Regions from separate parts of the Mesorhizobium sp. M1182 genome, predicted to be linked through region 3. Evidence: predicted binding sites of a transcription regulator. Region 3 holds the regulator's gene; each other region holds the start of a gene.
The links. The regulator HrcA, encoded in region 3, represses chaperone genes, less so after heat shock. The targets are predictions, from matches to a motif close to GTTAGCACTCNCNNNNNGNGAGTGCTAAC.
Positions count from the first base shown of each region.

Region 1: groES (co-chaperone GroES) is a predicted target of HrcA. The motif match lies at 1,740-1,768, and genes of this name have one in related genera.
Region 2: NKH33_RS14505 (co-chaperone GroES) is a predicted target of HrcA. The motif match lies at 1,776-1,804, and genes of this name have one in related genera.

Region 1 is NZ_JAMYMD010000024.1:21,158-25,359, reverse strand. Features, by position in the region: gene groL (chaperonin GroEL) at 1-1,329, opposite strand, end outside; gene groES (co-chaperone GroES) at 1,392-1,688, opposite strand; gene NKH33_RS33285 (S46 family peptidase) at 2,113-2,835, shown strand; gene NKH33_RS23480 (S46 family peptidase) at 2,729-3,169, shown strand; gene NKH33_RS23475 (porin) at 3,649-4,202, opposite strand, start outside.
Region 2 is NZ_JAMYMD010000010.1:44,399-48,600, forward strand. Features, by position in the region: gene groL (chaperonin GroEL) at 1-1,248, opposite strand, end outside; gene NKH33_RS14505 (co-chaperone GroES) at 1,306-1,620, opposite strand; gene NKH33_RS14510 (usg protein) at 1,960-2,229, shown strand; gene NKH33_RS14515 (DUF982 domain-containing protein) at 2,345-2,614, opposite strand; gene NKH33_RS14520 (hypothetical protein) at 2,752-2,964, opposite strand; gene NKH33_RS14525 (Hsp20 family protein) at 3,309-3,785, shown strand; gene NKH33_RS14530 (Hsp20/alpha crystallin family protein) at 3,815-4,202, shown strand, end outside.
Region 3 is NZ_JAMYMD010000025.1:48,844-53,045, forward strand. Features, by position in the region: gene rdgB (RdgB/HAM1 family non-canonical purine NTP pyrophosphatase) at 1-192, opposite strand, end outside; gene NKH33_RS24105 (VOC family protein) at 207-617, opposite strand; gene rph (ribonuclease PH) at 651-1,367, opposite strand; gene hrcA (heat-inducible transcriptional repressor HrcA) at 1,509-2,621, shown strand; gene NKH33_RS24120 (hypothetical protein) at 2,658-2,855, shown strand; gene NKH33_RS24125 (PQQ-dependent sugar dehydrogenase) at 2,956-4,202, shown strand, end outside.

The sequences.
Region 1 (4,202 bases), on a different contig from region 3:
ACGCACGATGCTGATGCCGGCGGTCTGGTCGGAGTTGGCGCCGGTGACGGTGATGGCCAGCGAAGCGCGCAGCAATGCGACGCCGCCGCCGGGAACGATGCCTTCTTCGACGGCCGCACGGGTCGCGTTGAGGGCGTCATCGACGCGGTCCTTCTTTTCCTTGACTTCCACTTCGGTCGCACCGCCGACGCGGATGACGGCAACGCCGCCCGCCAGCTTGGCGAGACGTTCCTGCAGCTTCTCCTTGTCGTAGTCCGAGGTGGTCTCCTCGATCTGCTGCTTGATCTGGGCGACGCGGCCCTGGATCTCTTCCTTCTTGCCGGCGCCGTCGACGATGGTGGTGTTCTCCTTGGAGATCGACACCTTCTTGGCGCGGCCGAGCATGTTGAGGCCGACATTCTCGAGCTTGATGCCGAGGTCTTCGGAAATGACCTGGCCACCGGTGAGGATAGCGATGTCTTCCAGCATGGCCTTGCGGCGATCACCGAAGCCCGGCGCCTTGACGGCAGCGATCTTCAGGCCGCCACGCAGCTTGTTGACGACCAGCGTGGCCAGGGCCTCGCCTTCGACGTCTTCCGAGATGATGACCAGCGGCTTCGAGGTCTGCACGACAGCCTCGAGGATCGGCAGCATGGCCTGCAGGTTGGAGAGCTTCTTCTCGTGGAGAAGGATGTAGGCGTCTTCCAGATCCGCAACCATCTTTTCGGCGTTGGTGACGAAGTAGGGCGAGAGATAGCCGCGGTCGAACTGCATGCCTTCGACCACTTCGAGCTCGGTCTCGGCGGTCTTTGCTTCCTCGACGGTGATGACGCCCTCATTGCCGACCTTCTGCATCGCTTCCGCGATCATCGAGCCGACCGACACGTCGCCATTGCCGGCGATGGTGCCGACCTGGGCAACCTCTTCCGAGGTCTTGATCTTCTTGGCGTTCTTGATCAGCGTCGCGACGACGTCGGCGACGGCGAGGTCGATGCCGCGCTTGAGGTCCATCGGGTTCATGCCGGCGGCAACCGACTTGTGGCCTTCCTGGACGATCGACTGTGCCAGAACGGTCGCGGTCGTGGTGCCGTCGCCGGCGATGTCGTTGGTCTTCGAAGCAACTTCGCGGACCATCTGCGCGCCCATGTTCTCGAACTTGTCCTCAAGCTCGATTTCCTTGGCGACAGTGACGCCGTCCTTGGTGATGCGCGGTGCGCCGAACGACTTGTCGATGACGACGTTGCGGCCCTTGGGGCCGAGCGTGACCTTCACCGCGTCGGCGAGGATGTTGACGCCGCGCAGCATGCGCTCGCGAGCGTCGCGGGAGAATTTTACGTCTTTGGCAGCCATTTTTTACTCCTGGGCATTTCGCCCGAAATTCAGATTGGATGGTGCGGATGAAAGGCGGCGTGTCAGCCGATGACGCCCATGATGTCCGCTTCCTTCATGATCAGAAGGTCTTCGCCATTGAGCTTGACTTCGGTGCCCGACCACTTGCCGAACAGGATGCGGTCGCCGGCCTTGACGTCCAGCGGGACGAGCTTGCCGGCTTCGTCGCGGGCGCCGGAACCGACGGCGATGATCTCGCCTTCCTGCGGCTTTTCCTTAGCCGTATCGGGGATGATGATCCCGCCCGCGGTCTTGGATTCGGATTCGACGCGGCGAACGACCACGCGGTCATGCAGTGGCCGGAAATTCGACTTTGCCATTTTGGATTTCCCTGGTGCGGATGTTGAACGGTTCTCCGTTGCCGGAGCGTGGTTAGCACTCACCAGAAGCGAGTGCTAACGCGGCAGTGAGATAGGCCGTAGGCTCCTGCTAGTCAAGACGGAAGAGGGACGGGCGAAGAGCAAACGAGCGTGGAAGCACCGAGCCTTTTACGTGAAAGACGTCGGAGATAGGACATGGATGGGGAGGCTCACCATTTGTAATTGAAGCCTTATTCATTTGGCACGATCGGTGCAGCGGGTGATCCGCAAACGTTGGCGCGCGACAAATATGAGAGGTGAGCGCCATCAGGACTCTTGCGGTTAACGGGTCCACTCGGTCTTACGGTGTTGGCCGCCGCGCGGGCGCCAGGACTCCGGCCATCCCGATAGTCACCAATCCAATCTGCGGAGAACAGGAGGCAAGATGACAGCGACAGTCAGCATGAACTCGAATTTGAAATGTTTGGCCAAAGCAACTGCCATCGCCTTGCTCTGGACGGTCACGGCTACGTCGGCGGACGAAGGTATGTGGATGCCGGGCCAGACTGCGGAAGTGGGCGCGGCCATGCGCGCGGATGGGCTCCAGATCGATCCCGCCCACCTGGGCCGTCTGGACGCTGACCCGCTCACGCGATCGTATCACTGGGCGGATGCTCCGCCTCGTTCATCAGTCCACAAGGGCTGGTCGCAACCAATCATCACTGCGTGTTCGAATCCATCCAATACCACAGCAAGGAGGGCCAGGACTATCTCACAGACGGCTTTCTGGCGAAGAGCCCTGGGTGAAGAATTGCCCGCGGCGCCAGGCAGCCGAATCTATGTGATCGAGGACGTGCGGGATGTGACCGCCGAAATGCTCAAGGGCGTCTCGGACAAGCTGAATGAGTTTGCCCGCTATGAGCGGCTCGCCACGAACCGCAAGGCCCTGATCGCCGCATGTGAAGGACAGCCCAATCGCCGCTGCGACGTAGGGGCCTATTATGGCGGCGCCTCCTACTATCTCCAGCAGAAGCTCGAAATCGAGGACGTGCGCCTTGTCTATGCGCCCGCGCTCGGCATCGGTAACCTTCGGCGGCGAAACGGACAATTGGATGTGGCCGCGCCACACAGGCGACTTCGGCTTTTATCGCGCCTATGTCGCTCCTGATGGTTCCTCCCGGCCATATGCGCGCGACAATGTGCCTTACCGGCCGAAGAGTTGGCTGCCCATAGCCTGTGAAGGCGTCAAGGAAGGCGACCTTGTGATGGTCGCCGGCTTTCCCGGCGCAACGCATCAGTTCCTGACGGCGGATGAAGTCCGGTTCAACTTCGCGCAATTCGAACCGCGGTTGCAGCGTTTGCTCTCGGATTATGCCGCCCAGATCAACCAGGCAACGGCAGGCAATCGCGAGGCGCAGATCCATCGACCGCCCGCTTCACAAATGGCTCGGCCTAAAACGCATGGGAAAAGCAGAAAAGGCAACAGATCGGCACCAGAATGAATATGGCCGCGCGAACTGACAGACGCGCCAACGATCGGCATCTCGCAGGGTCGGTGGCACTGGACGTGGCGCCCACCCTGCTGGCGCGACTCCCCATCAGGTCGTCGGGGTTTCGCTGGCGAAAAAAACTTCCGCGTGTCTCTGCGCGATCCATCCCGCTTGCGCGTGCCTAGTCAACCAAAAAACTGACCATCTGCAGGATCAGGATCAGCAAAAAAAAGCCAAAGGCAGACGCCAAAACAGCTGCCTGCAGGACGATGCGTTGTTTCTTACCCACAGTTCCCCCGGGAGAGAGTCTGATGATAACCCTTAAAAAAGGGCGCCCGGGAACAGGGCGCCCTTCTCATCGACGAAATGCTCGGATTGGAGGTCCGTGATCAAGCAATTCGCCGAAACCTCTACAAGCCTCACCACAATGGTTCGGCCGCAAATTAGGCTCGCAGTTACCGCTCCGAACGCGGCAACGGGCTCTTCAATCCTCAGAACGAGCGCTGGAAGCGGAGCAGACCGCCGACGCTGTTCTTCTTGTCGGCATTGGTCCAGTTAGAGAAGTCCACATCCCCGAACTTGCCAGCGTGGAGATAGTCGACTTCGGCCGTGATCGTCAGACCAGGAACGATATCGTAGGCGACATTGGCAGCAATGCCGAGGTTCTTCCACTCGTCATACGCCGCCTGAAGGTTGAAAGAGGTCTTCTCGTTGAACTTGTAGGTGCCGCCGCCCCAGACGGCCCAGTTGCCACCCCACTGCTTGTAGAAGCCGCGGCCGCCGGCAGGAATGGCGTAGGTTCCATCGGTTAGGTTGTCGTCGGTCCCATAGCCAGCCATAATGAAAAGGGACAGTTCGTTGGTGGCGTTCACATCCAAGCGGACCTTGCCGGCTACCTCTTCGTAGTTGCTGTCGTAAGCCACGACCCCGCTGATGGCGCCCCAGCCCTGCGTGTACTTCACGCCGCCGACAAGATGCGGAACGTAGCTGTCGATCGTGCCGACGACGCCAGAACCCTCTTCGAGCGATACCACGGCGGAGAAGC
Region 2 (4,202 bases), on a different contig from region 3:
GCCGCCGCCGGGCAGGATGCCCTCCTCAACCGCCGCGCGTGTGGCGTGCATGGCGTCGTCGACGCGATCCTTGCGCTCCTTGACCTCGATCTCGGTCGAGCCGCCGACACGGATGACGGCGACGCCGCCGGCGAGCTTGGCCAGCCGCTCCTGCAGCTTTTCGCGGTCGTAGTCGGAGGTGGTTTCCTCGATCTGCGCCTTGATCTGGCTGATGCGCGCATGGATTTCATCCTTGCGGCCGGCGCCGTCGACGATGGTGGTGTTCTCCTTCTCGATCAGCACCTTCTTGGCGCGGCCGAGCATCTCCAGTGTGACGTTCTCGAGCTTGATGCCGAGGTCCTCCGAGATCGCCGTGCCGCCGGTCAGGATGGCAATATCCTCCAGCATGGCCTTGCGGCGATCGCCGAAGCCCGGTGCCTTGACGGCCGCGACCTTAAGGCCGCCGCGCAGCTTGTTGACGACCAGCGTCGCCAGCGCCTCGCCCTCGACGTCCTCGGCGATGATCAACAGCGGCTTGCCGGATTGCACGGCGGCTTCGAGCACAGGAAGCATGGCCTGCAGGTTGGACAGCTTCTTCTCGTGGATCAGCACATAGGGTTCTTCGAGTTCGACGCGCATCTTATCCTGATTGGTGATGAAATAGGGCGAGAGGTAGCCACGGTCGAACTGCATGCCTTCGACCACTTCCAACTCGGTCTCAGCGGTCTTCGCTTCCTCGACAGTGATGACACCCTCATTGCCAACCTTTTCCATCGCCTCTGCGAGGAAGCGGCCGATCTCGGCATCGCCATTGGCAGAGATGGCGCCGACCTGAGCGATTTCGTCGTTCCTGGTCACCTTGCGGGCATTGGATTTCAGGTCGGCGACCACGGCGTCGACCGCCTTGTCGATGCCGCGCTTCAAATCCATCGGGTTCATGCCGGCAGCGACCGCCTTGGCCCCTTCCCTGACAATGGCCTGAGCAAGAATCGTCGCGGTCGTGGTGCCATCGCCTGCGGTGTCGCTGGTCTTCGAAGCAACTTCGCGGACCATCTGAGCGCCCATGTTCTCGAACTTGTCCTCGAGCTCGATCTCTTTTGCCACCGTCACGCCGTCCTTGGTGATGCGCGGCGCGCCGAACGATTTGTCGAAGACAACGTTGCGGCCCTTGGGACCGAGCGTCACCTTCACCGCATTGGCAAGCATATCGACACCGCGTAACATCTTCTCGCGGGCTTCGGTATGAAATTTCACATCTTTGGCAGCCATTGGAACACTCCTCGATAGGCAGCTTTTCGTTGACTGGAATGCTTGTTCAGGCCCCGCTCAGGCAGCCCTCTTCATCTCGCCCGTGGCTTCGATCACGCCCAGCACGTCGCTCTCTTTCATGATGAGCAGATCCTCGCCATTGAGCTTGATCTCGGTGCCGGACCATTTGCCGAACAAAATGCGGTCGCCGACCTTGACGTCGAGCGGCTGCAATTGGCCGCTGTCGTCGCGCGCGCCCGGACCGGCGGCAATGACCTCGCCCTCCTGCGGCTTCTCCTTGGCGGTGTCGGGGATGATGATGCCGCCCGCGGTCTTTTCGTCGACCTCGATGCGGCGGACCAGGATGCGGTCATGCAATGGACGGAACGCCATGTCGTTCTCCTCTCGGGACAAACAGATCTTCGAACATCCTCCTGACCGCACCGGCAATATCGGCCCGGCACGGGGTGCGCGATCTCTTCTTCAGGCATCGCGCGCATACGAACTAGTCGCGCTTTTTTCAGCTTTCAAGAGGATCATGCAAAAATTTTAGCACTCGACACCTGAGAGTGCCAATACGCTGTAATTGTTCGCACATTCGCCGTTTCCGGCGCGATGACCCGGCCGGATTTCCAAATCTGTCCGTCTCCTGAGCCGCTTGCCGGCGGCTGGAACCTATGTGGAAGGCGAGGCGTTTTGCAGACCGAGGTTCATTGGGAAAGGAAGGATTGCATGACCAGCAGGGACTTTCAGCTCCAGATGCAAGGGTTTGGCCTCACCACGGCGGAGATCCACTACCGCCTGCCCGATCATCGAAGCCTGCTTCAGCTCTATATCTGGCAGGAATACGATATCGCCCCTGATTTCCCGACGCTGAAGCATTTCCTCGATTTCTGGGAGCGCGAGATCGAAGGCCCGCTGCATTCGGTGCGCGTGGCTCATCACCGTCTGATCCAACCGTCCGAATGGCGGGCCGTAAATGGCATTATCACCGTCCACTGAGGAGCAAGCCGATCTGCCGCCAGACAGCAAACAAAGTGCCTCCGAAGCGGGGGAGAGGGGTAGCTGACTCTCCCCCACTTTGTTTTGGATCTCACAATATCGGAGGGCGTCCGGACTAGCCGGCGTGGTCGACAGGCTTGCGGGCCGCTGCGAGCAATCCAGCCTTGCGCGCCGCCCTGACGAAGGCCTTGCGCGCATCACGCGCGGTGCGCCAGCCGTCGAGCGCGTCGCGGCAGGTCCGATAGGCGGCGCGCCAGCTCCGGCCGCGTGCACGGTCCGGCCACTGCTGGCGCATGCATTCGATGGCTTCCCAACTGCTGGCGACCTTGCGCTCGCTGGATTGGAATTTCAACGTGATCGGCTCGGCGAAGCGGACGTCGTCCATCACTTCCTCCTTGTTTTCTGATCGTCTTCTTGTTTGAGCAAGCAACGTTATGCTGGCGGCACCGGCGGCCGGCCGGCGCCGCTGAAGGACATGGTTCGTCCCTTTGCGCGGTTCAAGAGCATCGCGGCAGCAGCCGGTTATTCCTCCTCGTCCGGCCCTTGCAGCAGTTCGATCAGCGTCGCTACCCTTGCCGTCGGCAGCGGTCGGCCCTCGTTCACCAGCGCCTCGTCGGCGGCGATCCAGGCCAGGGCCTCGCGCAATTCCTGGACCGTCCCGTCCGTCGCCGCAATGTCGGCGATCACGGCTTCGTCGACCGGGCCCAGCACAGAAATGATCTCGTCGCGTGTCATGGTCAGCTCCATCTGCGAGTGCCGGGAACGGGCCCGGCAACACAAGAAATCTGGATCTTGACCTGCTGCAGACAATAACCGGCCGGGGAAGTCAGCGTTGGCAATTGAAACCAACAGGCAATCTCCTGCCGGACATCTCCCCACTTGTGGCGAGATTGGCAGCCTCGCCGAACCGACCGAAAACCGGCCCGAAAAACCGGCAACGCGAGAGCCACCGGGTCTTGACTTGCGGCGGACAATAACCAGATCGAAGGCACCGGTCGCCGAAATGGGGCCGGCGGAACCAGGGAGCGCCAGCTCTTTGGCGCCCCTCGTATCTATGTTGCTCGATGGAGGATGTAGCTATGAGAACCGCATTCGACTTTTCCCCGCTCTATCGGTCGAGCATCGGCTTCGACCGCGTCTTCAACCTGCTGGAAAATGCTCCGCAGGCCTTCGACGCCTGGCCGCCCTATGACATCGCGCGCAGCGGCGAGAACAACTACCGCGTCACCATCGCCGTAGCCGGGTTTTCCGAGGACGACCTCGAAATCACTCATGAACCCAACCTCCTGATTGTCTCCGGCCAGCACAAGGAGCCGGACAACACGGAGTATCTGCATCATGGCCTCGCCACACGGCCCTTTACCCGCCGTTTCGAGCTTGCCGATCACGTCAAGGTCGCAGGCGCCTCGCTCGACAACGGCCTGCTCAGCATCGATCTGGTACGTGAGGTGCCAGAGGAGATGAAGCCTCGGCGCATCGCCATCGCGACCGATGTCGCCTCGCCGAAGACCGGGCCGAAGGTCGCGCAGGGCGAAGCAAACAAGCAGGCTGCCTGAATGCACCAGTCGAGAAAGGAGACTATGCAATGGCTATTCGTGATCTCATTCCGTGGGGCCGGGAGAACAATCAGCCCCCCAGCCTGTTCCGCAACGGCGACGGCGATCCCTTCCTGACGCTGCATCGCGAAATGAACCGCCTGTTCGACGAGGCGTTCCGCGGCTTCGACGCGAGGCTGCCGTCGCTCGGCGGCTTCTCCGCTGCCCGCGCCAGCTGGCCGAGTGTCGAAATCTCCGATAGCGAAAAGGAGATCCGCGTCACCGCCGAGATCCCCGGCATGGACGAGAAAGACGTCGAGCTGCTGCTCGATGACGGCGTGCTGACGCTGCGCGGCGAGAAGCGCGAAGAGACCGAGGACAAGGACAGGCAGTTCTCCGAACGCTTCTATGGCCGTTTCGAGCGGCGTATCCCGCTCG
Region 3 (4,202 bases):
CTTGGCGGCGGCCAAGGCTTTTATGAGGGCGTTCTCCTCGAAAGTGGTGCCGGTCTCGTCCGGTTCCGGCAGGCCGTATTCCTTTGCGGACTTCGCTTCAATGCCGAATGGCGCCATCAGATCGGCGAATTCTCGCAATTTGCCGGCGTTGTGGCTTGCGACGATGATCTTATGCCCATCAAGCGAATGAATAGTTGGCGAATGCATCAGATGCCCCAAATTCGTGGCTCGGCGAATTCGATCGAATTGCCGGAGGGATCGCGAATATAGATCGAGCGGCCGCCTTGCGGCCACTCGAACTCGCTTTCGATGGCGATTTTCTTCGCCTCAAGATGCGCTTTCCAGCGTGGGATTTCATCCGCGCTTGCGGCGAAGCAAAGATGGCCCTGGCCGACCGCGCCATGCGGCGGCACGGGCAGCTTGGCGTCGGCCCGCGGCGGCACTTTGGTGGCCTCGGCATTGAAGATAAGCAGCACGCCGTCGCCGCAGCGGAAGAAGAGATGCCTGCCATCGACCTTACCGAGCAGATCGAGCCCGAGCACGCCCGAATAGAACCGTTCCGCGGCAGCAAGGTCGGTCACGTAGAGTGCTGATTCCAGGATTGCGGAAGGAGTCACAGGATCGCCAATCTCATCAATATTGGACCGCAGCTAAGCCACCGCCATTTGCTGCAAGCTGACCAGGCGCTGAATGCCTTTCTTGGCGAGCCCCATCAGCGCCGCGAACTGCTCTTCCGAGAACGGCTCGCCCTCGGCCGTGCCTTGGATCTCGACGATGCCGCCCTTGCCGGTCATGACGAAATTGGCGTCGGTGCCGGCCGAGGAATCCTCGATGTAGTCGAGGTCGATGACCGGCTGGCCATCATGGATTCCGCAGGAGATTGCCGCAACGTGATCCTTCAGCACCTTGCTCAGGCTCGCCATCTGGCGGGCTTCCATCCAGCGCAGGCAGTCGTAGAGCGCCACCCAGCCGCCGGTGATCGAAGCGGTGCGCGTGCCGCCGTCGGCCTGGATCACGTCGCAGTCGACGGTGATCTGCTGCTCGCCGAGCGCCTGCAGATTGACCACGGCGCGCAGGGAGCGGCCGATCAGCCGCTGGATTTCCAGCGTGCGGCCGCCTTGTTTGCCGGACGAAGCCTCGCGGCGCATGCGCTCGCCGGTCGAACGCGGCAGCATGCCGTATTCCGCCGTCACCCAGCCCTTGCCGGAGTTGCGCATCCAGCCCGGCACCTTTTCCTCCAGGCTGGCCGTACACAGCACATGCGTGTCGCCGAACTTCACCAGGCACGAGCCTTCCGCATGCTTGGAGACGCCGCGCTCGAAGGAGATGGGGCGCATTTCGTCGAATTGGCGTTTGGAAGGGCGCATTCAGGCTTCTTTCTTCGGAGTCTTGGCCGGGGAATCTTGGCCGGCTTGTAGCCGCACGGGGCGTGAGGCGCAAAGGAAAATGGACCGGTTGCGCCGACACCGCGGAAGTCTATATCTTCGGGGCGGAGGTTTTGGCTCGAAATGACAAAGGCAGTCGATCCCGGTTTGCAGTCGCACGTGCTCCCCTCGCACGCGCTGCAATCGCCCGCGCTTCAATCGCTCGACATGCGTTCGCGCGACATCTTCCGGCGCATCGTCGATTCCTATTTGAGGGATGGCGAGCCGGTCGGTTCGCGCAGCCTGTCGCGCATCCTGCCGTCGTCGCTGTCGCCGGCCACCATCCGCAACGTGATGAGCGACCTTGAGCATCTCGGCCTGATCTATGCGCCGCACATTTCGGCTGGCCGGCTGCCGACCCAGGCAGGCCTGCGCTTCTTCGTCGATGCTTTCATGGAACTTGGTGACCTCTCCGACGAGGAGCGCCGCACCATCGAGGCCCAGGTGCGCGCCTCCGGCTCGGGCGCGACGCTGGAGCATATGCTGACCGAGGCCAGCCAGATGCTGTCCGGCATGTCGCGCGGCGCCGGCCTCGTGCTCGCCGCCAAGAATGAGGCGGCGCTTAAGCACATCGAATTCATCCAGCTCGAGCCGACCAAGGCGCTGGCCGTGCTGGTCTCGCAGAACGGCGACGTCGAAAATCGCGTCATCGATCTGCCCGCCGGCATCACCATCTCGCAATTGCACGAAGCCTCTAACTTCCTCAACGCCCATATCCGCGGTCGCACCCTGGCCGAGGCGCGGGTCGAGATCGCCCGCATCAAGGAAGAGACCAGGGCGGCCCTCGACACGCTGTCGCAGGATCTGGTCGAGAAGGGCCTGGCGGTCTGGGCAGGCGCTGAAAGCGGCGTGCCTGGGCGGCTTATCGTGCGCGGTCGCGCCAATCTCCTGGAAAACGTCACTGCCCAGGCCGACATAGAATTGCTGCGGCATCTGTTTGAGGATCTGGAGACGCAGGATGGGCTGATCCAGCTTCTCGACCTCGCCGAGGCAGGCCCAGGCGTGCGCATATTCATCGGTTCGGAAAACAAGCTGTTTTCGCTGTCTGGCTCCTCGCTGGTGGTGGCACCCTATCGCGACAAGGACGCGCGTGTCGTCGGTGCGCTCGGCGTCATCGGGCCGACGCGGCTGAATTATGCGCGCATAGTACCGATGGTCGACTATACGGCGCAGCTGATTTCGCGCATGCTGAGCTAGGAGCCGCCGCGGGCCTGCCGCAAGGAGGAGAAAAGAATGGCGCTGGAATCGTTCAAGGCCCAGATCAGTCTGCTGCTCGAAGAAATGATCAACCAGCCAGAGGATCAGCACGAGGTACAAGAGCAGTTGCGCGAGAAGCTGCAAGAGATGCGGGCGATGGGTTTACCGCTGCCGGCCGATCTGGTCGCGCTGGAAAAGCGCCTCGACGACGACTTTTACGCCTCTGGCAACTGAACGGGTTCGGCTTCAAATCCTCGTGTGCTGGACGGCCGCTTGGAACGATCAATGCCTGATGCCGTTTGCCCCTGTTCGAGGCGAATCCCGGAGGACGTTGATGATCCGACCTGGCGGCTTTGCGGCCTTGGCCGCTGCCCTCCTTGTTGCGACACCGGCAGCCGCCCAGCAGGCGGACCAGAATGTGCTCAAAGGCGAAGCCGCGTTTGGCGATTGGCACGCCGACAGGCCTGGCGTCCGACGCCTGATTGGGCCGCGAGACATGCCGGCAGCCGACCCCGCCCAATCCGCTTCGAACGGCGCCGGCGTGGCGGAACGGCCCGAAAGCGCCAAGCCAGAATTGCCGTCGGGCTTTTCGGCTGAAATGATCGCATCCGGCATCGTCAATCCACGTGTCGTGCGCGTCGCTCCGAATGGCGACCTGTTTGTTGCCAACAGCCATGCCGACCAAATACGCGTCTATCGTCTCGCCGAGGGCAGCGCCAGGCCCATCGAGAAAGCGATCTTCGCCAAGGGGCTCAATTATCCCTACGGCATCGCCTTCTATCCGCCAGGAGACAAACCGCAATGGGTTTATGTCGCGAACAGCGACAGCATCGTCCGCTTCCCCTATCGCGATGGCGACCTGAAGACATCCGGTAAACCAGAAACCATTGTCGCCCAAATCCCGTCGGGTGGTCACACGACCCGCGACATCGCCTTCTCGCAGGACGGCAAAACGCTTTATTTGTCGGTTGGCTCCGCCTCGAATGTAGCCGAGGATATAGGCAAGGAGCCGGATAGCGGTCTCGACGCCTGGGCCAAATCAAAGCCGCTCGGGGCGGCCTGGGGCTCCGAGGACGGCCGTGCCGATGTGCTCGCCTTTGACCCGGATGGGAAAAATCCCCGAACTGTCGCCACTGGCCTGCGCAACTGTACGGGCATGACCGTGCAGCCCGCCACCGGCGCATTGTGGTGCGTCGTCAATGAGCGCGACGAACTCGGCGACAATGTGCCGTTCGAATTTGCAACGGTGGTCAAGGACGGCGGATTCTATGGTTGGCCTTGGTACTACATCGGCAATAACGAGGATCCGCGCCATCAGGGCGAGCGGCCAGACCTCGCCGGCAAGGCCACTGTCCCCGATGTATTGATGCAGGCGCATTCGGCGCCGATGAATATAGCCTTCTACGACGGCAAGAACTTCCCGGCGGATTATCAGGGTGACGCCTTCGTCGCCATGCATGGTTCGTGGAACCGTGACGCTAGGACCGGCTACAAGGTGGTGAGGCTCAAATTCAGGGATGGCAAGCCGACAGGCGAATATGAGGACTTCATGACCGGCTTCGTCATCTCGAACGACGCCGT